DNA from 3 places in the Terrabacter terrigena genome. Region 3 is predicted to be linked to each of the others. Evidence: riboswitches for the same ligand, from Rfam matches in the RefSeq annotation. Region 3 holds a riboswitch; each other region holds the start of a gene.
The links. A riboswitch is a leader RNA that binds a small molecule or an ion and turns the genes downstream of it on or off. The one in region 3 is predicted to bind cyclic di-AMP.

Region 1: linked by a shared signal. The riboswitch ahead of ACFQ2V_RS18885 (C40 family peptidase) and the one ahead of ACFQ2V_RS12885 (CHAP domain-containing protein) in region 3 are both predicted to bind cyclic di-AMP.
Region 2: linked by a shared signal. The riboswitch ahead of ACFQ2V_RS04390 (C40 family peptidase) and the one ahead of ACFQ2V_RS12885 (CHAP domain-containing protein) in region 3 are both predicted to bind cyclic di-AMP.

The regions. Positions count from the first base shown of each region.
Region 1 is NZ_JBHTKH010000018.1:31,296-40,642, reverse strand. Features, by position in the region: gene ACFQ2V_RS18890 (ImmA/IrrE family metallo-endopeptidase) at 1-842, opposite strand, end outside; gene ACFQ2V_RS18885 (C40 family peptidase) at 1,207-1,782, opposite strand; cyclic di-AMP (ydaO/yuaA leader) riboswitch at 1,789-1,933, opposite strand; gene ACFQ2V_RS18880 (FBP domain-containing protein) at 2,316-2,798, shown strand; gene ACFQ2V_RS18875 (hypothetical protein) at 2,803-2,958, opposite strand; tRNA gene ACFQ2V_RS18870 (tRNA-Gly) at 3,177-3,250, shown strand; gene ACFQ2V_RS18865 (acyl-CoA dehydrogenase) at 3,492-5,354, shown strand; gene ACFQ2V_RS18860 (GNAT family N-acetyltransferase) at 5,470-6,474, opposite strand; gene ACFQ2V_RS18855 (DUF6458 family protein) at 6,635-6,898, opposite strand; gene ACFQ2V_RS18850 (hypothetical protein) at 6,967-7,845, opposite strand; gene ACFQ2V_RS18845 (NHL domain-containing thioredoxin family protein) at 7,905-9,347, opposite strand, start outside.
Region 2 is NZ_JBHTKH010000002.1:25,937-35,283, forward strand. Features, by position in the region: gene ACFQ2V_RS04370 (MASE1 domain-containing protein) at 1-1,441, shown strand, start outside; gene ACFQ2V_RS04375 (STAS domain-containing protein) at 1,438-1,923, shown strand; gene ACFQ2V_RS04380 (hypothetical protein) at 2,014-3,156, opposite strand; gene ACFQ2V_RS04385 (DsbA family oxidoreductase) at 3,378-4,061, opposite strand; gene ACFQ2V_RS04390 (C40 family peptidase) at 4,148-4,915, opposite strand; cyclic di-AMP (ydaO/yuaA leader) riboswitch at 4,918-5,087, opposite strand; gene ACFQ2V_RS04395 (metal-dependent transcriptional regulator) at 5,288-5,983, opposite strand; gene ACFQ2V_RS04400 (MFS transporter) at 6,013-7,263, opposite strand; gene ACFQ2V_RS04405 (hypothetical protein) at 7,343-7,681, opposite strand; gene ACFQ2V_RS04410 (hypothetical protein) at 7,685-8,845, shown strand; gene ACFQ2V_RS04415 (hypothetical protein) at 8,842-9,141, shown strand.
Region 3 is NZ_JBHTKH010000007.1:211,835-221,181, forward strand. Features, by position in the region: gene ACFQ2V_RS12875 (GNAT family N-acetyltransferase) at 1-332, shown strand, start outside; gene ACFQ2V_RS12880 (alkene reductase) at 384-1,454, opposite strand; gene ACFQ2V_RS12885 (CHAP domain-containing protein) at 1,662-2,531, opposite strand; cyclic di-AMP (ydaO/yuaA leader) riboswitch at 2,535-2,724, opposite strand; gene ACFQ2V_RS12890 (VOC family protein) at 3,026-3,409, shown strand; gene ACFQ2V_RS12895 (alpha-mannosidase) at 3,449-6,646, shown strand; gene ACFQ2V_RS12900 (iron chaperone) at 6,684-7,058, opposite strand; gene ACFQ2V_RS12905 (alpha/beta hydrolase) at 7,193-7,879, opposite strand; gene ACFQ2V_RS12910 (zinc-dependent alcohol dehydrogenase family protein) at 7,971-8,987, opposite strand; gene ACFQ2V_RS12915 (pirin family protein) at 9,034-9,347, opposite strand, start outside.

The DNA of each region.
Region 1 (9,347 bases), on a different contig from region 3:
CCGATCACGTCCTCCTCCCAGGAGTTCGAGTAGGTTGCGGCGTCGCCCAAAGCCGCGAGGAAGGGCTCTCTCGGCATCAAGGTTGCGGCCGCGACCGCGTTGCACCACGTCTCAACTTGGGCAGCGGTCCCTGTCGAGGACCCAATCAGGTCGCACAACCCTTCGGCGTGAAGCATCAGATGGGCAAACTCGTGCAGCGCGGTGAATATCTGCGCACGCGGAGGATCAGTGGCGTTGATCATGACCACCGGCACCTCGCCCGGCATAGAGAACCCACGCATCTCGGCAGACGCGACTTCGCTAGTGCGCAGAACTAGGACGCCCGCCTCCTCGAGCGCCTCAAGCCAGCCCTTCAAAGCAACATCGGGGTTGCGCCATCCGCGCTGGTCCTCAAGCGTCACGTGTAGGGCAGCACGTGCGCGAGAACCGGCTTCCTCAGGATGCTCGTCCACTGCGGCCAACGGGACTTTGGCGCCGACAGGAATGTCATCGGCGCGCAGCAGCTCCGCCATAATTTCTTGCTGTTCAACGGCGCGCCGGTAGGTCTTGTGTAGGGGCCGCGACCACGCACTCTCATCGGTATCCGGAAGACGTCGGAAGTCCCTCATGGCATCAAACTCTCGCGGCGGTTCGTCGAGGAAGAACACCGCGAGCGGCCTCTGGTAGAGCTTGGCGAGGCTTCTGAGTTTTGCGAGAGTGGGCTCGGCTTCGCCAGCCTCCCACGAAAGCAAACGGTCTTCCGTGACGCCGGCACGCTTGGCAGCGTCGGCAACCGTCGCGCCGACCGACTCTCGGGCCCATCGGAGGACGGTGGGCGTTACCGGTGCGACTTCGGTAGCCACAAGTCCCCCCTTCCTCGAGCCCGTACCGCACACATGCTAGCCACGCCGTGCGACGATCGAGTGCTCACGCCGCGGCGAGGCTAATCGAAGTCGCTCGACGAGCCGTCGATCGCGTGTGCAACGAACGTGCAACAGCACGCTGGCCACCGGGGACAACTGCGGTCACTGACGGCGCATCGCTAGCGCACGCGTACCGCAGCCCGTTCTACGCCGACGGACTTCCCAAGCTGGATACGCGGGTTCGATTCCCGTCGCTCGCTCCGCAGCAGTGACCCGGAACCGGTCTCCCGGAACGGGTCACCGAACCGGAAGAGCGCGCCGGGGGCGGCCCAGCGCGCCAGTCCGACCAGCCGTCCGAACGCGCCTAGCGCACCCGACCGGCCACCCAGGCGGTGGTCCAGAGTCGCGAGAGCTGCACGCGCTGGCCCGGTCGCGGCGAGTGCCAGACCTTGCCGTTACCGGCGTACACCCCGACGTGGTAGGCCCGTCCGGCGCGCATGAAGAAGACGAGGTCGCCCGCCAGGATGTTGGCCTTGGCCACGCGCACGGTGGCGAGGCGCTGGGCGTTCGCCGTTCGCGGCACCGCGATGTGCAGCCGTGTCCGGTAGACGTAGTAGATGAGGCCGGAGCAGTCGAACGCGTACGGCCCGGCGGCGCCCCAGCGGTAGGGCTTGCCCACCTGGGCGGCGGCGAGGCGCAACGCCTGGATGCGGCGCGGGACGGTCGCCACGGGGGCGGTGGCGACGTTGACCCCCTTCTCGGTGACGGGTGTCGCGCTCTGGGCTGCTGCCGGAGGCGCGGTCGAGGAGGCGGGGGGCGCGGCGCCGGTCCCGAGGAGGAGAGCGGCCCCGACGAGGGGGGCTAGGGCGAGGGAGTGGAGTGGCAGTCGACGTGCGGGGCGCCGGTGGCGCCCGGGGCGTGCAGAACTCGTAGCGGGCATGGTCGGGTTTCCTTCCCACGCCTTCGAGGTGAGCTGTCGGGTTCGGGCAGAAGTGGCCCGGCCGCAAGTCGCGGCTTCACCCCGAGGACCGGTCCTAGCCGGCCCAGAAAGTGGGTCCCCCGCTCCTGTCCACGTGATGCGCAGCTGCCCCGACCGGCGGACAGGACTCGGCGTACCGGCGGGCCGGCCGGGGAGGACCCCGGCCGATGAACTGCCTCGACGGTCGCAGACGAATGGTTGAACCGTGTAGGTCACGGCTCGATATCGGCAGATGTTGCCGAGACAAACCGCCCGAACAGGGCTTTCGGACAGGCGCGTGTGAAACCGCCGGAAAATGACTGGATCCCGGTCCGCCTCCCGCCGCACCATGGACCCCGCTCCGCGCCGGAGCAGTCAGTCGTCAGCGGGAGGGCCCGCGGAGAGGTGGGTGGCCGTCATGGCCTGCTCAGCGGTCAGGGTCGAACACCACCTCGCCCACGCCCGTTGACCGGGTCGCCCGGTCGCGCCCGACTGACAGGAACACCGTGAAACCAGTGACAGACAATGAGATTCGCTCTGCCCTCGTGAACTGCTCGCGCCGCGAGGCGAAGCAGGCCAGCATCCCCAACGACCTCGAGACGCGCCCTTGGGAGCAGCTCGACTACCTCGGCTGGGTCGACCGCAGCAACCCCCAGAGGGCGTATGCCGTCGTGCCCGTCGACGACGAACCCGTCGCCTTCGTCCTGCGCGCGTCCGACCGCGCGCGGAAGGCGAGCGCGATGTGCGCCTGGTGCGAGGACGTCTTCGCGACGGCCGACGTGCGACTGTGGGTCGCGCGACGGGCCGGCGCGGCCGGACGCGAGGGCAACACCCTCGGCACGCTCGTGCACGCCGACTTCAGCTGCTCCCAGCACGTGCGCAGGCTGCCCAACGCGATGGAGGGCGGGCTCGACCCGGCTTCCCTCGTCGAGCGACGGGTCGACGAGCTCCGTTCGCGGTCAACGACATTCGCGCGACGGGTTCGCGACGGGTCGTAGACGGTCAGGGCATCGCCTCGACCGGCTCGCCCGACAGCACGCCGTCCATGATCCGGCGCCAGATGGGGGCCGTATAGCAGGCGCCCGTCATGGATGCGCACGACCTGCCCGCCATCGACACGTTGAACATGTGCCGGGTCGGGTTCACCGGGTTGCCCACCCAGACCGCGGTGGTCAGCGGCGGGGTGTAACCGACGAACCACGACTGCGCGTTGCCGTCGGCCGTCCCCGTCTTGCCGGCAAGGGCCGCCCGGGCCCACCTAGGCGTGCCTCGCCGACGGCGACCTGCGTGCCGGCTGGGAGTCGGCTGGTGCGGGAAGCCTTCGGCGTGCCCGTTTGGACGAGGGCGCCCGACTGTTGCTACGGTTGCGACGCCTCGCAGGCGTAGTTCAGTAGCAGAACAGCCCTCTTCCAGAGGGAAGACGTACGTGCAATTCGTGCCGCCTGCTCCAACGCGAAGGGCCCGGTCCGACGACCGGGTCCTTCTGCTTTTCCCGGCTTCCAGTCCTCCCGGCCGGCGGTGACGCAGGCCGCGGCATCCGTGCATGCGGAAGGGCCCGGACGTGGCGGAACCGTGACCTGCTGCCCTTGCCATTCGTTACTGGTGGGTAGCATCATGGAAGTGACCGGCCAGTAACTTGGTGCGCCCGCCGAGGCGGACGCACGACGAGCGACAGAACGCGGAGGGTCCCGATGGGCCACTACAAGAGCAATGTGCGCGACCTCGAGTTCAACCTGTTCGAGGTCTTCAACCGCCAGGACGTCCTCGGGCAGGGCATCTACGCCGACGTCGACGTCGAGGCGGCGAAGGACATCCTCCACGAGGTCTCGCGACTCGCCGAGAACGAGCTGGCCGACAGCCTCCTCGACAGCGACCGCAACCCGCCCGTCTACGACCCCGCCACCCACTCGGTGACGATGCCCGACTCGTTCAAGAAGTCGTTCAAGGCCTACGTCGACGGCGACTGGGGCAACCTCGACGTGCCGGCCGAGCTCGGCGGCATGGTCGTGCCGGCCTCGCTGCGCTGGTCGGTCGCCGAGATGATCTGCGGCGCCAACCCGGCGATCCACATGTTCACCGCGAGCTACTCGTTCGCCAACCTGCTGTGGCACCTCGGCACCGACGACCAGAAGAAGCTGGCCAAGCACATCGTCAACAAGGCATGGCACACCACGATGGTGCTCACCGAGCCCGACGCCGGCTCCGACGTCGGCGCCGGCCGCACCAAGGCCGTCCAGCAGGCCGACGGCACGTGGCACATCACCGGCGTCAAGCGCTTCATCACCTCGGCCGAGTCCGACATGGTCGACAACGTCGTGCACTACGTCCTCGCCCGCCCCGAGGGCGCCGGCCCCGGCACCAAGGGACTGTCGCTCTTCATCGTGCCGAAGTTCCACGTCGACCTCGAGACCGGCGAGCTCGGCGAGCGCAACGGCGCCTACGTCACCAACGTCGAGCACAAGATGGGCCTCAAGGTCAGCACGACCTGCGAGGTCACCTTCGGCGAGCACGAGCCCGCCGTCGGCACCCTGCTCGGCGACGTCCACGACGGCATCGCCCAGATGTTCAAGGTCATCGAGAACGCACGGATGTTCGTGGGCACCAAGGCGATCGCCACGCTGTCCACCGGCTACCTCAACGCCCTCGAGTACGCCAAGGAGCGCGTCCAGGGCGCCGACCTCACGCAGATGACCGACAAGTCGGCGCCGCGTGTCACCATCACCCACCACCCCGATGTGCGCCGCTCGCTCATGCTCCAGAAGGCGTACGCCGAAGGGCTGCGCGCGCTCGTCGTGTACACCGCGAGCCAGCAGGACACGGTCAACCAGGCGCAGGCGGGCAACCCGGCGGCGCCGCTCGAGGAGGGCTCCGAGGCCGAGCTCGCCAACAAGATCAGCGACCTCATGCTGCCGATCGTCAAGGGTCTCGGCTCCGAGCGGGCCTGGGTGCTGCTCGGCACCGAGTCGCTCCAGACCTACGGCGGCTCGGGCTTCCTGCAGGACTACCCGATCGAGCAGTACGTCCGCGACGCGAAGATCGACACGCTCTACGAGGGCACGACGGCCATCCAAGGGCTCGACTTCTTCTTCCGCAAGATCGTGCGCGACAAGGGCCAGGCCCTGCAGCACGTCGCCGCGCAGATCCAGGAGTTCGCCAAGGACCTCGGCGGCTCGCTCGACACCGAGCGCGAGCTGCTCGGCAAGGGGCTCGAGGACATCCAGGGCATCGTCGGCTCGATGATCGGCACGCTCATGCAGAGCGACCCGCGCATGGGCGGCGACGTCGCGAACCTCTACAAGGTCGGCCAGAACACCACTCGCCTGCTGCTCTCGGCCGGTGACCTCGTCGTCGGATGGCTGCTGCTGCGCCAGGCCGAGGTCGCGCAGGCGGCCCTCGACGGCGGCGCCTCCGGCAAGGACGCCGACTTCTACCGCGGCAAGGTCGCAGCGGCGTCGTTCTACGCCAAGAACGTCCTGCCGAAGATCGCGGCCGAGCGCGCCATCGCCGAGGCCACCGACAACGACCTCATGGACGTCCCCGAGTCCGCCTTCTGACCCGGTCGCGAGAGCACGTTCGTCACATCACGATCGAGAGAGCAGTTCGTCCCGCGTGTGGGGGGACGAACTGCTCTTTCGACGCCGGGCCCCCTCGGCGCACGTCGGGTCGGTGTCAGAGCTTGCGCTGGTAGGCGGGGCACAGCTCGACGATGCGGAAGCCGAGGTCCTCGTTGATGGAGACCATCCATGAGTTCGTGTCGTCGTTGCCCGTGACGACGCGCTTGCGCTCCGGGTGGTCGGCCTGGAGCCGGCGGAGGTTCTCGACCTTGACCGCCATGCCGAGCCGCCGGCCGCGATGGTCCTTGTGCACCAACGTCCCCCACTGCCAGGCCACCGACGGGGCGCCTGACGGGAGCATCAGGTCGGTGTAGGCGACGACGTCGCCCGACGCCTCCTCGACGGCGACCGTCGTGAGGCGCACGCGGCCCTGCTTCTCGAAGACCTCGAGGTACTCCCGGTAGCGGGCCGGCGTCAGGGACTCCTCCTCGAACTCGATGTCGCCCGTCGGGGCGTCGACGGCGAGCTGGTTCATCACCGCGCAGAGCGACTCCTGCAGCGGCTCGGGCACGCCGCCGACGTACGTCTCCAGCCGGTACGCGCCCTCCCACCTCGGGCGCGCGTGCTCCGCGTGCCGGCTCAGCAGGTCGTCGTCGACCGGCAGGTCGAGGTGCCGCATGATCTCGGTGTTGCTCAGGTGGAAGCCCTGCTTCTCGGCGATCCGCCGATAGGGGTGGCCGTCGGAGTCCGGCGGCACCAGCAGGTCCGTGATCAGCGTCGCTCGTGACTCCTCCCGGGCGCGGGCCACGATGCGGTCGACGAGGGCCGAACCGGCTCCGCGCCTCCGGTGTGGCGGGTCGACCTGGACGTCGTGCCAGACCATCGACGTGTTGTCGCTCATGGGCAGCCAGATCGTCGCGACACCGACGAGGTCGTCACCTTCCCAGGCGCCCCACATCTCCATGCGCTCGGCCTCGTCGACGTGCCGCCACTCGACGAGCGTCTCCGCGAGGGAGGGCGGTTCGTTCCAAGGGCGCTGGTGCGCCTTGCTCGCCGTCATGACGTCGTACGCCCGCGCGCAGACGTCGTCGTCGTGCACGTCGATGAGCCTCGTGTCCATGCATCGACGGTAGGGGCGCAGATCCGTGCCGTGCCATCGAGTTTCCGCGACCGAGGCCGAGGCCGGTGGAGCTCACGTCCGCGCCCTCTGGAAGCACTGACGGCGGCCCGAGCAGGTGAGTTCTCCTGCTGGGCCGCCGTCGTGATGGCGGGGGGCTGCGTCAGACGACGTCGTCGCGGCCGGTGGTGCGACGTTCGACGACGTCGGGCTCGCCACGCCGCTCGGTCACCGTGGTGTGCTGCGTGCGGGTGCGCTGCGCGTTCATCACGAGCGCGAGGATGATCGCCAGGGCACCGGCAGCCATGAGGATGATCCCGATGGTGTTGCCCGTGCCGCTGCTCATGTTGAGAACGTTCGAGTCGATGTTCGTGAAGTAGAAGATCGCACCGACCACGAGCAGCACGATCCCGAGTCCGATACCCATGAGGTCTCCTTGGTCAGGGCGCGCCACAGCAGCGTGCCTGAACACCACGTACCCACCGGACGACGGCGTCAGGCGGCGCGGCGGCGCCCGAACGCCAGCGAGACCGCGGAGAGCACGAGCATCACGACACCGACGCCCACCGCGATCGCGATCTCGTAGTAGAGGTTTCGGGCCGCGAGACCGTACGCGGCGTCGGCGATCGTGCGCGCGACTGCGGGGTCGACGCGTCGCAGGAGCGGCTCGCGCGCGACCATGACGACGAGCGCCAACGCGAGCGAGGTCACGATCCAGCCGAGCGCCACGAGGGTCGTCGCCGTACGCCACCGGCGGGCGAGGAAGATCGCGAGCAGCCCCAGCGCGGCCACCACGACAGGTGCCCACGGCCCCCAGGCGTCGGCGATCCGGTATGCCTGCTGCGCCTTCTGCAGGTCGCTGGCCTTCGCGACCGGGATCGTCACCACCGGGGCGAACGAACCAGCCCCGCGCACCCCCGCCTGCTCGAGGGTGGAGGTGAGCGCGGGAACGGGGATGGTGAGTCGCACGGCGACGCGGCCCTGCGCGTCGAGCTCGGTGTTGCCGCGGCCCTTCATCACGTCGATGAACTGGCTGTGCACCGCCTTGATGCCCGTCGCCCAGGCGGACGCGACCTGCGGGCTGGCGACGATCGTCGCTGCCTCGGCCCGGATCGGCACCTCGAGGGTCTTCTCGACGGCGGGCTGGAGCTGGACGGCCCCGAGCACACCGTCGACGATGCCGTCGGTGAGCGCCTCCTGGACCTGCGGCTTGCTCACGACCGGGCGCAGCTCGTCGACGAAGACGTCGGTGCGCGTGAGCATCACGGACGCCCAGAACCCGACGAGCGCGACCGGCAGGAGCAGGACGGCGAGCAGGCCGCAGAGGCCGGAGAGGAAGGAGGGTCCGGTCCTGCCGGATCGCTGTCGTGCCACGCCTGCCACCTGTCCGATCGTCGGCGTCCGGGCAGCTCCCGGACGCGCTGCAGACCCCGCTAGACCCCCCGGAGGTCGAGAGCCAGTCTCGCAGGGGCGGCCGGGTCGATCACCACGGGGATGCCCCAGTCCTGCTGGAAGAGGTGGCAGGCGGCGTGCTCCGGCACCTCCCCGGTCACGGGGTCGCCGTCGCAGGAGGCGGCCTGGACCGAGATGTGCAGGGTTCCGCTGCCGATGTCGTCGAGAAGCACGAGCCGGCGGCTCAGGCCCTCCGCCCGGCCGGCTCCCTCCACGAGAAGCCCGTCGGGGGTGGCCGAGACGTCCAGCCGCGTGGGATCTCCCCAGCGGTGGTCGAGCTTCTGGCCCGCCGGGGGCACGAAGGTCACCTCGAGGGCCACCGGTCCGGGCGGCAGCGGCGTCGACGGACGCTGGGTGCGGTGCGCGGGCCCGTCGACCCGCTGCGCGTCGCGGGGTAGGGCGACGCGCGTGAGGCGGTGGGCCGCGGACTCGACGACGACGAGGCGGGTCTCCCCGGACTCCGGGTCGGCCTCGACGACGGCGTCGCTCGGCTCGGCGAGACCCTGGGCCAGGGTCGTCACCTGGCGGATGGCGGGGTCGAAGCGGCGGATCGCCCCGTTGTAGGTGTCGCTGACCGCGACCGACCCGTCGGGCAGCTCGGTGACGCCGAGCGGGTGCTGGAACAACGACTCGGCCGCGTCGCCGTCGCGGTGGCCGAAGTCGAACAGGCCTGTGCCGACGTGGGTCTCGACGACCAGACCCTCGTCGGCAGAGACGTGGACGGACCGCAGCGCCGACGTCTCGGAGTCGGCGACCCACACGCAGTCACCAGACGCGGAGGCGGCCAGGCCCGACGGCTGGGCGAACCACGCCTCGCTGCCGGGACCGTCGACGAGCCCCTCGTTCGACGTCCCGCCGACGACCTCGACGGTGCCCTCCTCGAGGGTGCGGCCGGGAGTCCAGGCCCACAGCTGGTGGGTGCCTGCCATCGCGATGAGGACACGGTCGCCGAGCCAGGCGAGGTCCCAGGGCGTCGACAGCGCCTGCTCGAGGGCCGGGCCGCCGCCGGTGCGCTCGCGCAGCTGGCTGCCGGTGCCTGCGACGACGTGGATCGACCCGTCGGAGAGGCGAATTCCCTTGAGCTGGTGGTTGACCGAGTCGGCGACGAGCAGGTCGACGCCCAGGCGCTCGGCCACCTCCGGGCGCGTCACCAGGACTCCCTGGGGCTCGTTGAGCTGACCCGCCCCGCCCCACCGGGCGCGCTCGGTCTCGAGGTCGTCCTCGAGGTGCACGACCTGGTGGTTCGCGGTGTCGGACACGACGAACGTGCCGTCGGGCAGGGCCACGGCCTTGCCGGGGAAGCGCAGCGCGGTCTCGGGGGCCGCCGGCGGCACGTACGGGTCGCCACCCGGCTGCAGGGTGCCCTTGCGTCGGTGCTCCTCGATGAGCTCGGCGACGAGAGAGGCCAGCCCGGGCCCGTGCCC
Region 2 (9,347 bases), on a different contig from region 3:
CCTCGCCGCCCTCGTCAGCGAGCGCGCCAAGGCTGCGGCCGACCTCGCCGTGTCAGCCGCCGAGCTCGAGCGCCGGGTCGAGACGCGCACGGCCCAGCTGTCGGCCGCGAACCTGCGCCTCGTGCAGGAGATCCACGAGCGCTCCGAGGCCCAGGAGCTGCTGAGCCACGAGGAGGCGAAGGCGCAACGCGAGCACCAGATCGCCGAGACCCTGCAGCGCAGCCTGCTGCCCGACCGGCTCCCCGACGTGCCCGGCGTCGGGCTGGCCGCGCGCTACGTCCCCGCCACCTCCGACGTGCAGGTCGGCGGCGACTGGTACGACGTCGTCCAACTCCCTCACGGTCTCATCGGGCTCGCGATCGGCGACGTCGCGGGCCACGGCCTGCAAGCGGCCGCGACGATGGTGCAGGTGCGGATGGCGCTTCGCGCGTACGCCCTGCAGGACCCGTCGCCGCCCGCGGTGATGCACGGCGTCCACCAGCTCGTCGCACAGCTGCCCGTCCCCGAGATGGTGACGCTCATCTACCTCGTCTTCGACCCGTCGTCCCGAGAGCTGCGGTGGAGCAACGCCGGTCACCCCCCTGCCCTTGTCGTCGCAGACGGCGGCAGCACCTACCTGACGGGCGCCCTCGCCCCGCCGGTCGGGGTCACGCTCGACGGGTCCTTCGTCGAGGCGTCGCACGTCCTCGAGCCCGGCGCGACGCTGCTCCTCTACACCGACGGCCTCGTCGAGCGGCGCGGCGTGTCGCTCTCCGTCGGGTTGGATCGCCTGAGCCGCGAGGTCACCACGGCACCGCGCCGCTCCCCCGCCGGCCCACCCACCGCCCTGCCCACCGGCCCGCCCACCGACGTCCCCACCGGCTCGCACAACGGCTCCCACAACGGCTCGCCCAACGGCTCCCACAACGGCTCGCGCACCGACTGGCCCTCCAGCTCACCCGACGACGACCTCGAGGTCCTCTGCGACATGCTGTTGCAGACCTTCCTGGACGAGGACCACGTCCCCGACGACGTGGCGCTGCTGGTTATGCGCCCGGCCGTCGCTGTCGGGGGCGAGCTCGCCCTGCACCTGCCCGCGGAGGCGCGCAACCTCGTCAAGCTGCGGGGAGCCCTGCGGCGCTGGCTGCACGAGTCCGGCGTCCCCGAGGGCGAGGCCAACGAGGTGCTCGTCGCGAGCGGCGAGGCCTGCGCCAACGCCGTCCAGCACGCCTACAGCGCCGCCGACACCGCGGGCCTGCTGGAGCTCACCGCCCGCCTCACCGGCGACGAGCTCGAGGTGCGGGTTCGCGACCACGGCCACTGGCGAGCGGCAGCCGACCGCGGAGGCGGCTGGGGCCTCCAGCTGATGCACGCGCTCATGGACGAGGTCGAGGTCGAGCACATGACCGCAGGCACCGAGGTGCGGCTCACCCGTCGCGTACGCGTGGGCCTCGGCGCATGAGCGAGCTCGCGAGGGTGCGCACGCACCGCGACGGGTCCACCCAGCTCGTCTGCGTCACCGGCGAGGTCGACCTCTCCAACGCGCGCGACGTCATCGACGCAGTGGGCCACGCCGTTCCCGACGACGTCACGCGGATCGTCCTCGACCTCACCGAGACCACGTACGTCGACAGCGCCGCCATCGCCACCCTCTTCCGGCTGTCCGAGAGACTGCGTGACCGGCGTCAGGACCTGCGCCTCGTCGTCCCGCAGACCTCACCGATCCGCGCCGTCATCGAGCTGACGCGCCTCAGCCAGGTGATCCCCGTCGACGAGGTCGCGCCCTCCGTTCCTTCCGCGCCCCAGACCCCCCAGCCGCCGTATGCCGCCGTCCCCGACGACGTGGCCACGGCGACCTCCTCGGGTCGCGGGGTCGACGGGGACGACCGATCCGAGGACGAACCGGACGACGGGCGCGACGGGACGCGTCAGCGCAGCCCGTAGGCCCGTCCCCGGGAGCACCGAGCCGGAGCGACCCACGAAGGCACCACCAGGGCACCGGCAGCGACCTGTGCCGAACCGGTCACGCGAGCGTCACCTCGGCGACCACGTGGCCGCGCATCCGCTCCTCGACGTGCGTCGTCGCGGTTGCGACGTGCTCGACGACGCGATGGGCCCGTGGCCGACACGCGTCGTATGCGGCGCGAGTGCCGCCGCCGAACCGCCCGCCGCCGCACCCGCTCCGCTGACGTCCCACCCGCCCGCGGTGGTGTGCGGCCCTGCGTCGGTTGGCGGTTCGGTGCCGACGTCGCGGGGGCCGGAAGCCGACTCGGCCACGGCCACCCCGATGGCCTGCTGCCGCCCGGCCGCTGCGGGCGCCGCCGGGCCAGCGGCCGGGTCAGCAGCCGGTTCTGCTGGGCCGGTGCGGGCCGACACGGGCGGACCCTGCCCAGCGGGCGCATCCACCGTGACCGCGCCGCCCGGCACGGAACCGAGCGCATACAGCGTCGCCGCCAGCGCCAGGGACGCCGCAGCGGTCACGAGAGAGACCGGCCGCCCCGGAAAGGACAGCACGCGCGCAGCCGGCGACTGCGCTCCGGCCGTGTCACCCGCGACCTCACCAGCCACGCGGTGCAGGAGGTCCAGCCGGTTCAGCGCCTCCGACTCCCCGTGACGCTCGGGCCCGTCGAGACGGCCGAGCGCGCCCGGCTCGTGCGCCTCCTCCGCATCCCGCGGCCCGGCCGCCGCCGGCACCGCGTCGCCCGTCTGCGGCTCCGTCGTGAAGGCTCCCGGCAGCAGGGCCGGAGCCACCCGCTCCCGGATCGCGCGGTCGACGTCGGCGAGGACCTCCACCGCCGTGCGACACCGTGGACACTCCCCGAGGTGCCCGTCGACCTCCCACCTCCCGGGCTGCCACGACGAGCCGCGCAGGTGGCTGCCCAGTCTTCTGCGCGCAGCGGCGCACTCGGGTGTCTCGGCGCGGGCCACCAGCTCGGAGAGCAGGCCGAGGCGCAGCCTGGCTCGCGCCCGCTCGCCCCGGCCAGAAGGGCCGTGAGGCGTCGTCCCGGCTGCCGGCGTCGACCGCACGACTCCGTCCTCGTGCACGACGAGCCGCCAGAGGAGCGCGCGCGACTCGCTCGGAAGTCCCCTCCACGCCGCCAGGACCGCCTCGCCCGCCCGGTCATCGCCGGCCGCGGCGGCCCTGTCGTCGCCGTGCTCGTCGTGAACCCGCGCCACGATCTCCCGTCCCGAGGTCCGCCAGGCTGCGCCCGGCCGCAGTCGGCCAGTTCAACAGTGCGCGACCCTGTGACGGGAGCCCCGATCCGCCCTCGCGGCGTCGACGCACTGGGGGCATCCTCCACCCGGAGGAGGTGCCGTGTCGCCGATGTCAACGTGACATGCCAAGGGGTGGACGAATCCCGTTGCGTTATAGGCGATTTGCGGGTTTTGCCTGGTGCTCAGACGGTCGCGGTCGCGACGCCACGCAACAGCGCGAGGTAGTCGTCCACGGACCGCGCCCCGGACACGGCGGCATACGCGTTGGCGACGACGAACGGCGTCGAGGTGACACCCATCGAGCGCGCCTGCTGCTCGTCGGTGCGCACCCGGTCGGCGTACTCGTCGGATGCGAGGACGGCAGAGACGCGGCGCTCGTCGAGCCCGCACTCGGCGGACAGGCGCTGGAGCACCTCATGGTCGTCGATCGCGAGTCCCTCGCTGAAATGGGCGGACTGGAAGCGCTCGACGGCGGCCGACCTCAGCGCCGGGCCGCCCATCTCGCCGGCCAGTGCGCAGAGGCGGTGGGCGTCGAAGCTGTTGGCCCGCACGGCACGGTCCCAGTCGAAGTAGAGGTCGTCGGCCTCGGCGACCTCGCTCGCCCGGGCGTTCATGAGGCGTCCCACCTCGGCGTCACCGCCGTGGCGCACCGTCAGGTGCTCGCTGACCGGCACCTGGCCGCCTCGCGGCACGTCGGGGTCCAGCTCGAAGGAACGCAGGCGCACGGTGACGTCGTGGGGCCGCTCGAAGGCCGCCACAGCCGTCTCGACACGTCGCTTGGCCACCCAGGAGTAGGGGCAGACCAGGTCACTCCAGAGGTCGAGCTCAATGAGGGTCGTGGACTCGGCGGCAGACTGGTCGGTCATCGACTCAGTCAACCACGGACCCGAAAAGCGCTGTGCCCCCGCCGGAGTCGGCGAGGGCACAGCGTCGAGAGAGGTCGATCAGGGGCTCAGAAGCGGCCGTAGCCCGAGGGCGTGGTCCAGATGGAGTGGTTGCCGACGACCGTGCCGGGGCGCTGGGCGTCGATCATGCGGCCCGGGCTGACGTAGATGCCCACGTGGTAGGCCGGCGTGCCGAAGAAGACGAGATCGCCCGGCTGGGGATCGCTGACACGGGTCGCCGCGTTCTGCTGGGCCGAGGCCGTGCGCGGGATCGAGATGCCCGCCTGACGGTAGACGTAGGACGTGAGGCCCGAGCAGTCGAAGCCCGAGGGCGAGTTGCCGCCGTAGACGTACGGCACGCCGAAGAAGGACTGCGCGATGCCGACGATGCCGGAGGCGCTGGGGATCTTCGCGTCGTTGAGGGCGACACGGGCGGTCGACCGCGACGCGCGCTCGGCGGCAGCGGCACGCTCCGCAGCGCGCTCGGCGGCGGCCTTCTCGGCAGCGGCCTCGGCGCGCTCGCGCTCGACCTTGACGTCCTCGATGACGAGCGGCTTGGACTTCAGGGCCGGCTTGCCGTAGCCGATGGCCGACAGGGCGTTCGACGCCTTGAGGGTGCCCAGCTGGGGGCCGACGACCGCGGGGCCGGCGGCAGCGCTCACACCGTCAGCGGCGTTCGCCGTGCCGGCGAACGAGGCGACGAGGCCGCCCGAGGCGGCGACGATCGCGGCGCCCTTGACTGCCGGCTGGGCCGACTCCCTGGCGATCGTCTTGAGCTCCGAGATCGCGTTGAATCGACCGGGGGCGCGGTGGCGCCCGGGAACGTTCTGAGCCACGTTTGACCTCTCGACGCCTACGAGGTGAGCTGTCGGGTTCGGGCTGGAGGTACTTGCCCGGCCTTCACTCGGACCGTTGCGGTCCGCGGAGGGCTTCACCCCAAGGACGTCTCTCGACGCCCGGAGAAAGTGGTTCCCCCGCTCCTGCCATGCGGTTCGTCACTGGCCACTGGTCGATGGCAGGACTAGGCGGTCCGACCCGTGGCACCTGCTCGACGGGGAGAGCAAGTGCGGCCACGCTACCCAACCCGTCGGGGGTTGTCACCTCCAGGTGGGCAGAGTTCAAGGAACTTCCCAGGACCCGGACAAGTTGTGGCAAGGCATGCCAAAGTGCCCCGGTGGATCGGGGCACACCTTGACGTACGCGATCGGTCAGGTGGTCTGGCAGTAGACGTGCTCGGCGACGTCGTCGGGCAGCGAGACCCCCGACGAGGGTTCGGCGCCCTCGCGGACGACGACGACCCAGGCCCCGTCGCGGGTGATCTCGACCCGGGCTCCCGGCACGACGCCGGCGCTCGTCAGCAGCCCCAGCGCCTCGGGGTCGACCTGGACCGGCTCGCCGATGCGCCGGATCGTGACGCCCGCCGGGACGTCGCGCAGGGCCGACGTGAGCGGGATCAGGCCGGTGAGGAAGTCCTCGTCCTGGTGCATGCCGAGCTCGTCGAGCCCGGGGATCGGGTTGCCGTAGGGCGACTCGAGGCCCTCGCCGATCAGGCCGAGGATCTTGCGCTCCACCTTCTCGGACATGACGTGCTCCCAGCGGCACGCCTCGTCGTGGGCGTACTCCCACTCGAGGCCGATGACGTCGACGAGGAGTCGCTCGGCGAGGCGGTGCTTGCGCATGACCCGGGTGGCGAGCAGGCGCCCGTGGTCGGACAGCTCCAGGTGACGGTCGCCCGACACCGCGACGAGCCCGTCGCGCTCCATCCGGGCCACGGTCTGGGAGACCGTCGGGCCCGAGTGGCCGAGACGCTCGGCGATGCGAGCCCGCAGGGGCACGATGCCCTCTTCCTCGAGCTCGTAGATCGTCCGCAGGTACATCTCGGTGGTGTCGATCAGGTCCGTCACGGTCATACCTTCTCAGAGTCAGCGGCCGGTCAGTGACCGCCCGTCATCGTGCCCGTCGTCGAGCCTCGCGTCGGGTCGTGCCGCGGGACCCAGACACGCAGCCATGCCGCGCCGGCGACCGCGCCCACGCCGAGCACGACAGCGGAGGCACCGAGGGACATGATGGCGCTCAGTCCTGACAACGCCAGTGGCCCTGCAGCCCTTCCCAGGTCGGCGCAGAGGCGCCAGCCGCCGAGGAACTGGGCGCGGCCGTCGGCGGGCGACGCGTCGGCGCCGAGCGTCATGATCAGACCGGCGCCGAGCCCGTTGCCGACCCCGAGCACCGTGGCGGCAGCCGTGACGGCGACGAGACTCGTGGCGAGCGGGAGCAGCGCCATGCCGAGACCCAGCACGAGCATGCTCGGCACGGCCGCCGCGACCCGTCCGTAGCGGTCCATGAGCCACCCCGACGGGTAGAACAGGGCCATGTCGATGGCGCCGGCGACGCCGAAGACGAGCGAGGTCTGCGCCGGTGAGAAGCCGACCGACTCGGCCCAGAGCGGCACGAGCGCCTCGCGGATGGCGCGCGCCCCGGCCACGCACATCGCTCCGGTCCCCAGCGTCAGCAGCACGTGCCGGTGCTGGGCCAGCACCGAGACGACGCTCCTCGGCGCGCCGGCCGTGGCGACCCGGTGCGCCGAGCCCGTGATGTCGGGCGCGACGAGCACGAGCACGAAGGCCGCGAGGCTCGCAGCCCCGCCGACCGCGTACGCGGACTCGATGCCCCAGCGCGAGATGACGAGGGAACCGACGAACGGGCCGACGAAGTAGCCGATGCGGTGCACGCCGCCCAACGTCGAGAGCGCCCGGGCGCGCATGGCCACCGGCACCGCCTCGGTGAGGTAGGCCTGCCGGGCCAAGCCGAAGAGCGAGCCGGCCAGGCCGATGACGACGACGCCCGCGAAGAGCATGACGAGCCCGCCGTCGAGGGCCGCGACAAGCATCCCGACCGCCTCCACGACGGCGGCGGCGAGCAGTGCGGGACGCTCACCGATGCGGGCGGCGAGGGCGCCCGACGGCAGGTCACCGACCAGCTGCCCGACGCCCATCATCGCGACGAGCAGGGCCGCGACCCCGACCGAGGCACCGAGCTCACGGGCAGAGACGGCCACGATGGGTGAGACCGCGCCGGCCCCGGTCGAGCCGAGGAGCGTCGGGCCGTACGCCGACAGCGCGATGGCGCGCAGGCTGCCGACCTCGCCCCCGCCGCCCCTCTCGCCGCTCGCCCGAATCTCGGTCACCTCACAGGACCCTAACGATCGGGTCACTCGGGTGGCCGCGGGCATCCGGGCGACGGAACGATTGGCGCGTGAACGGGAGTCAGGGGACCAGCAGTCCCGCGGCGGTGGACAGGGCATTGGCGGCGACGACCGCCAGCGCCAGCGTCGTCGTCTCCTCCCGCGCCCGCACCCGCCACCACCACGCGAGCACCGTCGCCTCCACCGCCACCACGACGACCTCGGCGGCGACGAGCTGCAGTGACGAGCGGAACCGGGTCGACACGGCATACAGCAGCGGCTGCGTCAGCACGTTGACCCCGACGCCCGCAGCGAGCGCCCTCCCCCACCCGACCCACCCGGCGAGGCGCGCGGCTGCCACCAGCACCGGCAGCTCCACGACGATCGTCACGGCCAGCGCCACCCACGCGCGGACGGTCACCGCGTGACCAGGCTGACCGACGCGACCAGCGCCACCAGCGCGACGGGCGCCACCAGCGCGGCCGGGACGCAGCGTTCGCGCACCGTGACCCTCCTCGTGCTCGGGACCGTCGCCGCCTCGCTGGCGCTTGCGCTCGGAGCGCCCATGGCAACGGCCGTCATCGGCCTGATCCTCTTCGGCATCCTGCACAACCTGCTCGAGATCCGCTACGTGGCCGGCCGCTTCTCGGGGCTGCTGGGGCGCCCCTTCCTCGACCTGCTCGTCGCCCTCACCACGGCGATCTTCATCTGCCGTCTGCTCGCCGGCATCGTCGGCCGCCCGGCCCAGCTGGCCGAGATCCTCCTCGGCTACGTCATCATCGCGCTCGCCGCGCGCCACGGGCTCGACGGCCGTCGGCGCCACCTCGCGTGGGCGGTCCTGACCGCCGCCGCGGGGGTGTCGCTGGCGTTCCCGGCGTACCACTTCGTCGTGCTCACCCACCTGCACAACGTCGTGCCGCTCTTCTTCCTCTGGGAGTGGTCGCGCCGCATCACGTCGCGGCGCGGGCGGCAGGCCTTCCGCGCCGTGCAGCTGCTCTGGGTGGTCGCCATCCCCGCCGTTGTCCTGCTCGGGCTCCTCGACGGCTCGCTCACGACCGACCCGGGCATCGTGCGGAGCGTCGTCGGCGACGGCCAGACCGTCCTGGCGACCAGCGCGCCGCCCGGAGCCGCCGCGACCCTGCTGGGCAGCCGCTTCCTCACGGTCTTCGCCTTCATGCAGACGATGCACTACGTCGTGTGGGTGGCCCTGCTGCCGCGTGTCGCTCCCGACGCCTCCGCGGCATTCGAGGCCCGGGTGCCGTGGGTGACCGGGCCACGGCTCTGGGCCGTCGGCTTCCTCGTGGCCGCCGTCTTCGCCGTCCTCTTCGGCGTCGACTTCGCGCAGGGCAAGGCCCTGTATGCCGCCCTGGCCAGCTACCACGCCTACCTCGAGCTTCCGGTGCTGCTCGCCATGCTCGTGGGGGCCCGCAGCCTGTCGCTGCTGCCGGCGCCCCCTGCGACCGGGCCGACCTCGGCACCGGTGCCGCCGGCGGCGTCCGCGGCCCCCGGGGGCTCGGGCAGCATCGGTCCCACGCCCGAGACGGCAGCCGTCGCGGTGGCCCCCGATCCCGAGGTCGCCACGTGACGTTGGGCGTGCCGTTCGACGCGGCCGCGCCACCCGAGGACACCTGGGGGCCGATGCTGGTCGTCGCCCTCCTCGTCGTGGCCGTCGTCGCGATGATCCTGGGCTTCGGCCGGATCACCCGGCGGCGGCGCGTCGACGGGCAGGCCGACCGGGGCGGTCCCGGCAGTCAGGGCGGTCCCGGCAGTCAGGGCGGTCCCGGCAGTCAGGGCAGTCCCGGCAGTCGCAGCGGGACGGGCGCCGGCACCGGCCCCGACGCGACGACGAGCGACGACGAGCTGCCCACCGACCCCGGGTAAAAGGTCTTGCCGCCCCATTCATCCCCGACGTAGGTTCGAGGAGTCGAACCGAAGGGAGGTGATCCGAGAAGTGATTTCTTCCGGAACGTGTGAGGTGGCCACGCGATAGCCGCGTCCCCATCCACACCATGGATGAAGCAGGGCAGTCCGACGCGTCGGGCTGCCCTGTTCCATGTTCCACGAGCTCACGTCCCTGGAGCTCAACG
Region 3 (9,347 bases):
ACGGCGGGCCCTTCAAGGAGCGCGCGGCCTACCGCTGGTCGTGCGAGGTGTCGGTCTACCTCGCGATGGACCGCCGAGGGCGAGGCGGCGGCCGTCGGCTCTACGAGGAGCTGCTACGACGGCTGGCCGCGCGCGGCTACCGGGTGGCGGCTGCCGGGATGACGCAGCCCAACGAGGCCAGCGGGCGGCTGCACGCGGCGATGGGCTTCAAGAAGGTCGGCACCTACCGCGACATCGGCCACAAGTTCGGGGCGTGGCACGACGTCACGTGGGTGCAGCGCCCCCTCGGGGACCCACCGCCGCCGGGCGAGAGCCCGCCGGAACCGCGCTGAGACCGCCGCGCCGGCCCCGCCGGGGCGGCGCGGCGGTTCACGGTGCAGGTGTCAGGGGAGGGCAGGGTAGTCCGTGTAGCCCTCGGCGCCGCCACCGTAGAAGGTGGCCGGGTTCGGTTCGTTGAGCGCGGCACCCTCGCGCCAGCGGCGGGCGAGGTCGGGGTTGGCGAGGAACTCGCGCCCGACGGCCACGGCGTCGCCCAGGTCGCGCTCGAGGATGTCCTCGACCTCGGCCAGGCCGGTCACGGAGGCGAACCCGGTGTTGAGGATGACGGGCCCACCGAACCTCTTGCGCAGGTTGCGCACCAGGTCGGACTCGGGGTCGCCGAGGATGCTGAGGTAGGCGAGGCCGAGCGGCGCGATGCCCTCGACGAGCGTCTCGTAGGTCGCGGCCGTCTCGAGCTCGTTCTCCTCGAGGACGCCCTGGATGTTGTGCGCCGGCGAGATGCGGATGCCGACCCGGTCGGCGCCGATGGCCTCGGCGACGGCGGTCGTGATCTCGATCGCGAGGCGAGCGCGGTTCTCGGGCGAGCCGCCGTACGCGTCGGTGCGCTGGTTGCTCGACGGCGCGAGGAACTGGTGCGGCAGGTAGCCGTTCGCGGCGTGCACCTCGACGCCGTCGAGCCCGGCCGCGACCGCCTGCCGCGCCGCGTGGACGAACTCGGCCACGAGCGAAGGGATCTCGTCGGTCTCAAGGGCCCGCGGGACGGCATACGGCTGCTCGCCGGACGGCGTCACGATGGAACCGGGTGCGGCGATGGCGCTGGGGGCGACACTCTCGAGGCCACCCTTGTTGTCGGGGTGGGCGACGCGGCCGGCGTGCATGAGCTGAACGACGACGTGGCCGCCGCCCGCGTGCACGGCGTCGGCGACGAGGCGCCAGCCGGCGACCTGCTCGTCGGAGTGGATGCCCGGGGTGTCGAGGTAGCCCTGACCCACGGCACTGGGCTGCGTGCCCTCGGTGATGATGAGGCCGGCGCTCGCGCGCTGGCCGTAGTACTCGGCGTTGAGCTCGGTCGGCGCCTGGCCCGCGCCCGCGCGGTTGCGCGTCAGCGGGGCCATGACGAAGCGCTGGGGGAGGTCCCAGCGGCCGATGCGGATGCTCTCGAAGGCCGTGGACACAGGCCTGCTCCTCACTGTCGGTGGAGGTTGTCGGTGACGGTCGGCGGCTCGCTCCCGCGAAGCGGAGGAGCCTTCGACCACGTGGGCGACAAGTCGGACAGCGGGGGGATCATTCCCCGAGGGCGGCTGGTGTGACGCGTCAGGCATGACGAAGGGGAGGATGCCGCGGCATCCTCCCCTTCGCGTGCAGCGCTCAGATCGCGTGGGTCACGGCGCGTAGATGTACTTCATGCCCGGACCGTCGGTGAGGGTGCGGGTGTTGTAGTTGTACGGGCCGGCCAGGGCGTTCATCTCGATGATGTGCACCTGGTTGCCGTCGACGCCGGTCACCCAGGCGACGTGGCCGACGTTCGAGGAGCCGTGGACGCCGGGCTGCATGACGAGGATCGAGCGCGCACGCGGCGTGCCGGTCACGGTGTAGCCCGCGTTGGCGGCGCCGGAGGCCCACTCCATCGCGTTGCCGGTCCAGCCGCCGGGGTAGTAGCCCTCGGAGGCGTGCCACTTGGCGAGCGCGCCCCAGGTGCACTGGCCCTCGGTGGCCCAGTTGTAGGCGGAGCGCATGCCCGAGGACGCGCCCGGGACGGCGCCGTTGCTGCTCGACTTGATCGAGGTGGTCGCCGTGAGCGTGCGACGGGTCAGGTCGCGCGAGGCACGCTCGGCGGCGGCCTTGCGCTCGGCTGCAGCCTTCTCGGCAGCGGCCTTCGCGGCGGCAGCCTTGGCGGCGGCGCGCTCGGTCTTGACCTGGATGTCCTCGATGACCTGCGGCTTGGGTGCAGCAGCGGGCTGGGTGGTCGCCTTCTGGGCTGCCGGCGCGTAGCCGATCTTCGCCAGGGCGGTGGAGGCGGCGGGGACGGCGCCTGCGGTCGGGCCGACCGCGGCAGCGCCGGCGGTGGAGGCGGAAAGGGGCTCGGCGCTCGCGGGGTTCGCGAAGCTGGCGACAAGGCCACCGGTGGCCGCGACGAAAGCCGCGCCCTTCATGGCCGGCTGTGCCGTCTCGCGAGCGAGGAGCTTGAGCTCGTTCAGGGGGTTGTGACGGCCAGGCGCACGGTGGCGGCCGCGGATGATCTCGTTGTTCACACGTGTACCTCTCCGCGCCTACGAAGTTAGCTGTCGGGTTCGGGCGGGGAGGTGCCCGGTGCTCCCCCGGCCCGCGACGAGTCGCGATCCGGGCGAATACTTCACCCCAAGGACGTCCGGAGTCGTGGCGCCGGACGCCCGGAGAAACGTGTGGTTCCTCCGCTCCTGTCACAAGGTTTGCTCTCGCTCGTCAGGCGGTGACAGGACTAGGCGGTCCACCTCGCGAGCGCCCGACCAGGTGGTCGGACACCCGGAAGAGTAGACGACTTGTCGGGCAAAAGTCACGCTGAGGTAACGGAGTCGCGCCAGAAAGGTCGTTGAAGGCCCGTTTTGAGCGCCTTTACCCGCGCTTTACGGTCGGCGACTGTGACCGGGGTCACATGACATGATCGTGACCGGGACCGGCGCAACCCAAGACACCTACCCGCCGGACCGACGCTTCAGACCGACCCTCCAGACCGACCCGTCACACCGACACGAGGAAGGGGCACGACGTGCTCGAGAGCTCCAAGGCGTTCGGCGGCTTCTCCGTCGACGACATCCCCGCCGCCCGCGCGTTCTACGCCGACACGCTGGGCCTCAGGGTGACCGAGGCGAACGGCATGCTCACGCTGCACCTGGCCGGCGACCGGCCGGTGATCGTCTACCCGAAACCGAACCACACACCCGCGACCTTCACGATCCTCAACTTCCCGGTCGACGACGTCGAGGCGGCCGTCGACGAGCTGACGTCGCGAGGCGTGACGTTCGAGAGGTACGAGGGCACGCCGACAGAGACCGACGAGAAGGGGGTCTTCCGCCAGGGCGGTCCGCTCATCGCCTGGTTCACCGACCCGGCGGGCAACGTCCTGTCGGTCATCGACTCGTCGCCCGCCTGACGCCGCCAACCCGGGCGGTGCGTGGCTAGGGTCGGGGGCGTGTTCGACGACAGCGCCCACGTCCTGCGCCGCGCCCGCCGCGTGCTCGCCGAGCACGTGACCCCTGCGGTCCACCGAGACCGGGTGCCGCTCGCCACCTCCGCGTGGCACGTCGCCGGTGAGCCGGTGCCGGTCGCCGTCGCGCTGGGGGTGGCGGCGCGCGGAGGTTTCGAGCCCGCCGGCCCGGGCACGCCGTGGGGCGAGCCGTGGTCGACGTGGTGGTTCGAGATCACCGGCTCGGTGCCCGAGGCGTTCGCGGGGGAGTGCGTGGAGGTCGTCGTCGACCTCGGTTTCCGCGGCGAGGGCCCCGGCTTCCAGGCCGAGGGGCTGCTCCACGACGCCGATGGCACGCCACTCAAGGGCATCCACCCGATGAACCGGTGGTTCCGGGTCTCACCGTCGGCCGCCGGCGGGGAGCAGGTCCATCTCTTCCTCGAGGCGGCCGGCAACCCGGCCGTCATGGAGCACGGGTTCCGGCCGACCGGGCTCGGTGAGGTCGCGACGGCGGGCGCCGAGCCGCGCTACCTCCTGGGGCGCGTCGACGTCGCCGTCTTCGAGCCGGAGGTCTTCGGCCTGGCGATGGACCTCGACGTGCTGGTCGACCTCGCGACGGAGCTGCCCGAGCGCGACGCCCGTCGGCTCGAGGTCACGGCCGCGCTCGACGACGCGCTCGCGGCTCTCGACGTCCACGACATCCGCCACACGGCGGCTGCCGCCCGGGCGGCGCTCGTCGAGGTCCTGGCCGCGCCGGCGGTCACCAGCGCCCAGCGACTCACCGCCGTCGGCCACGCCCACATCGACTCAGCCTGGCTCTGGCCGGTCCGCGAGACGGTGCGCAAGTGCGCCCGCACCTTCGCGAACGTGACGGCGCTCGCCGCCGACTACCCCGAGCTCGTCTTCGCGTGCTCGTCCGCGCAGCAGTACGCCTGGATGAAGGAGCGCCAGCCCGCCATCTGGCAGCGCATCAAGGACGCCGTCGCCGCGGGCACGTGGGAGCCCGTCGGCGGCCAGTGGGTCGAGGCCGACGGTGTCATGCCGAGCGGCGAGTCCCTCGTGCGCCAGCTGCTCCACGGGCAGCGCTTCTTCGAGCGCGAGCTCGGGGTCCGGTGTCGCGGCGTGTGGCTGCCCGACTCGTTCGGGTACTCGGCGGCATACCCGCAGATCGCCCGGCTCGCGGGCGCGGAGTGGTTCCTCACCCAGAAGCTCAGCTGGAACGACACCAACACGTTCCCCCACCATACCTTCTGGTGGGAGGGCATCGACGGCACCCGGGTCCTCACGCACTTCCCGCCGGCTGACACCTACGAGAGCAAGCTGGGCGGCGCGGAGGTGCACCGTTCCGCGCGACAGCACCTCGACAAGGGGCGCTCGCGGCGCGCCCTCATCCCGTTCGGTTTCGGTGACGGCGGTGGTGGGCCCGAGCGCGAGATGCTCGAGCGCGCGCGGCGCCTGCGTTCGCTCGAGGGCTCACCCGCGGTCGAGGTCGGCACCGCCCAGTCGTTCTTCGACGGCGTGCGCGACGAGTACGCCGACCGCGCGCCGACGTGGGTGGGCGAGCTCTACCTCGAGCTGCACCGCGGCACCCTCACGAGCCAGCGCGCCATGAAGGTCGGCAACCGCGGCTGCGAGGCGCTCCTGCGCCAGGCCGAGCTCGTGTGGACCCTCGTCGCGGTGCACGGCCTGGGGGAGTGGCCGGCAGAGCGGCTGCGTCTCGTCTGGGAGCGCCTGCTGCTCCTGCAGTTCCACGACATCCTCCCGGGCAGCGCCATCGCCTGGGTGCACCGCGAGGCCCGCGACGACTTCGAGCGCCTCACCGCCGAGCTGCGCTCCCTCGTCGACGAAGGGCTCGAGCTGCTCAGTGCCGTCGGTGGGCCCGGCGGGGTCGGTGCCGTCGGTGGGCCCGGCGGGCTCGGTGGAGTCGGTGGCGGCCTGCTCAACGCCGGCCCGTACGCGCGTCGAGAGGTGGTCGACGGCGCGCAGGGCCGGGTCCTGGTCGACGTGCCGGCCTTGTCGGTCGGCGGCCGGGTCGTCGACCAGCCAGCCAACCCCGTGTCGGTGGAAGGGCTCACTGTCACGAACGGCCTTGTCTCCGTGACGGTCTCGACGGACGGGTCGATCGACTCACTGGTCGACCACCGGCACGACGACCGGCAGGTGCTGCCGGCGGGTGCACGTGCCGCGGAGCTGCGGCTGCACCCCGACGTCCCTGCGATGTGGGACGCGTGGGACATCGACAAGCCGCACAGCCGCACGTGGACCTCGCCCGTCGACACCGTCGTCGAGGTCGTCGAGAGCGGGTCGCTGCGCGTCGTCGTCGAGGCGCGCGGCGCGGTGGGGCGCTCGACGTTCGTGCAGCGAACGACCGTCACCGCCGACTCCCCGCGGGTCGACGTCGAGGTGCGGGTCGACTGGCGCGAGCGCGAGCGCGCCCTGGCGGCATACGTCCCCGTCTCGGTGCTCGCCCCGCACAGCAGCGCCGACATCCAGTTCGGGCACCTGCGCCGGCCGACCCACGAGAACACGTCGTGGGAGTCGGCGCGGCACGAGATGGTCGCGCACCGTTGGCTGCACGTCGGCGAGGAGGGCTGGGGCGTCGCGCTCGTCAACGAGGCCACCTACGGGCACGCGGTGCGCCGCTCGGTCACCGGCGCGGGCGAGCCGGTCACGACGATGCGCCTCACGCTGCTGCGCTCACCGTCCTTCCCCGACCCCACGACCGACAGCTCGGAGGAGGTGGGCGAACAGGTCGTCCGCTTCGGCATCGTGCCCGGCGCCGATGTCGCCGAGGCGGTCGAGCACGGGTATGCCGTCCACCTCCCGCTGCTCGGTGCGCGAACGCCCACTGGCGCAGACGGGTCCGTCGCCCGCGTCGTCGAGGTGGGCCCGCTCGTCGAGGTGGGCGACCCTGCCGTCGTGGTCGAGGCCGTCAAGCTCGCCGAGGACGGCAGCGGTGACGTCGTGGTGCGGCTCTACGAGTCGCGCGGCGGGCGGGCTCGTTCGGTCGTGCGCCCCGGGTTCGAGTGGTCGTCGGTCGCCGAGGTCGACCTCCTCGAGGAGGACTCGCCGGCCCTCGACGGGCGTCACGCCCTCGTCACGAGCGACGCTGCAGCCGCGGCGCCCGGAGGCCGGGTGACGGTCGAGCTCCGGCCGTTCCAGCTCGTGACGCTGCGCTTCACGCGCGTCTCCCCCGCACCCTGAACCGTCGAGAGGCCGGCTGTGGCCGCTCGTCAGCTCGTCAGCTCTCGGTCGCCTCGGCGATCGCCGCCCGGCGCTGCAGGCACAGCTCGGTGATCTCGGAGATGAGCTCGAGGGGGACCGGGCGGTTGATCGGGAAGCGGACGGTGTCCTTGGCCCGGCGGTAGGGGCCGATGGCGTCCTCGAACTCGGGGTCGCCGGTGGGCACCGGATAGAGGCCGACGTGGTTCTTCCAGCCGGCGTAGTAGATCAGCGGCTTGCCGTCGACGGTGAAGGTCGCCATGCCGTAGCTGATCTTCTCGGCCGCGTGCGGGGCGGCCTCGCGAATCGTGCGTCGCACGCCGGCGAGCTGACTGCGCGTGTCCTCGGGATAGGACGCGATGTAGTCATCGACGGACGCAAATCTCGGGGCCAATCCAGGTCCTCACCTTGTTCCGGACCGGTCGCGGGGGATGCCTCGACTGTATTGCGCGAAAGGGGTGACTGCAAAGTAAGCACGTGTTACGTGATGAACAGGTCAACAACCTACGGAGACTGGACGAATCGGGCTCAGACGTCGAGCCACTGCTCCCCGGCGAGAACCCTCTCGACGACCGCGGCTCCCGGGCCGTGGGGTGGGCGGCCGAGCAGCGTCGCTGCCGTGAATCCCGCGGCGATCCCGTCGAAGACCTGGTGCCGGCGCAGCATCGCGTGCCGGCCGCCCTCGACCGTGACGTAGGAGACGTGCGCCGTGCGGGCGAGGTCGCGGGCGACGGCCGCCGAGCTGGTCGGCCGGGCGACCCGGTCGTCGTCGCCGTGGACGAGCAGCACCTGCCGGCCGGTGAGGTCGAGGTGGCCCTCGTGGGGGTACACCCACGGGTTGAGGGCGACCGCGCTCACGACGGGCTGCTCGGCAGCGGCGAGCAGCGCCGCGCGACCGCCGAGAGAGTGGCCCACCAGACCGACGGGCAGGTCGGGACCGAAGCGGGCCGTCACCTCACCGAGGGCCCAGCGCACGTCGTCGACCGGCGTGTGGTGCGCGTCCCAGCCGCGGGTCGAGTTGAGCAGGCGGAGCACCGCGAGCTCACCCTTGGCGGCCCGGGCGATGCGCGCCGCGATCGGCACCATGCGCAGCACCGACAGCTGGGTGGGGCTGACCCGCATCGGCTTCCGGCGAGCGGCGCCACCGTGCAGCACGAGCACGACCCCGCGGGGTGCGCTCGGCGCGGCGGTGTCGACGAGGCGTGCGTGGGTCACTGGGACGGCATACCCGATCGGGCGAGCGTGACGAACCGCCCGCTCGACCGGGAGGGACGGAACGGAGTGCACTCTCGATCGAGGGAGTGCATCAGGGCCGGAGGAGGACCTTGATGGCGCGGCGCTCGTCCATGGCGCGATAGCCCTCGGCGACCTCGTCGAGCGGCAGCTCGAGGTCGAAGACCAGGCCGGGGTCGATGCGACCGTCGAGGACCCGCTCCATGAGGTCGGGGAGGTAGCGGCGCACCGGGGCGATGCCGCCGGCCAGGCCGATGTTGCGGACGAACATCCGGCGCAGCGGCAGCTCGACGCCGTGCGGCACGCCGACGAAGCCGACGGTCGAGCCGGCCCGGGCGACGTGGAAGGCGGTGTCCATCGACTGGTGGGTGCCGACGCACTCGAGCACGGCGTCGGCGCCGATGCCGCCGGTGAGCTCCATGACGGCGGCCACCGCGTCGTCACCGCGCTCGGCGACGACGTGCGTCGCGCCGAAGCGGCGGGCGAGCGCCTGCCGTGGCTCGTGCCGCGACATCGCGACGATGCGCTCGGCGCCGAGCTGCTGGGCGGCGATGACGCCGCAGAGGCCCACCGCGCCGTCGCCGACGACGACGGCGGTCGAGCCCTCGCGCACTCCAGCGGCGACGGCTGCGTGCCACCCCGTGGCCATGACGTCGGTGAGGGCCAGCAGCGACGGCACCAGCGCGTCGTCCGGCATGCCGTCGGTCTTGACGAGGCTGCCGTCGGCCTGGGTCACGCGGGTCAGCTCGGCCTGCCCGCTCGAGGTGCCGTCGGCGTTGGGGCAGGCGGACTGCACGCCGGCCAGGCAGTCGGGGCAGGTGTTGTCGCAGTGGCAGAACGGGATGACGACGAAGTCTCCGGGCCGGAAGTCCTTGACCTCGGAGCCGATCGCCTCGACGACGCCGACGGCCTCGTGCCCGATCGTCGCTCCCTCGCGGATCGGGTTCTCGCCGCGGTAGGGCCACAGGTCGGAGCCGCAGATGCAGCCGGCGGTGACCCGCACGATCGCGTCGGTCGGCGCCTCGATGGTCGGGTCGGGCACCTCGGAGAGTCGGATGTCGCCGGGAGCGTGGATCGTCGTAGCGCGCATGGTCGCCATCCTTCTCCTGACCGGCACCAGCGTCCAAACGGCGAGGTCAGCCGCGCGAGCGCAGGCGCAGGTTCGGGAGGTCGGGGGCCGGGAGGGTGTGGTCCCACTCCTTCGGGAAGACGCCGTATGCCGTCTCGGCGCCGTTCTCGTGCATGTTCGCCTCGCGGGCGCGCTCCCACTCCTCCCGGAAGCCGACGACCTCGTCGTGGCTGCGGCCGATGAAGTTCCACCACATGACGATCTGCTCGCCGAACGGCTTGCCGCCGAGCACGAGGAACCGGGTCGGCTCGCCGGGCCCGGCCTCGACCGTGACCTGCTCGGCTCCGAGGGCCTGGAAGGCGATCTCGCCGGGCTTCGCCG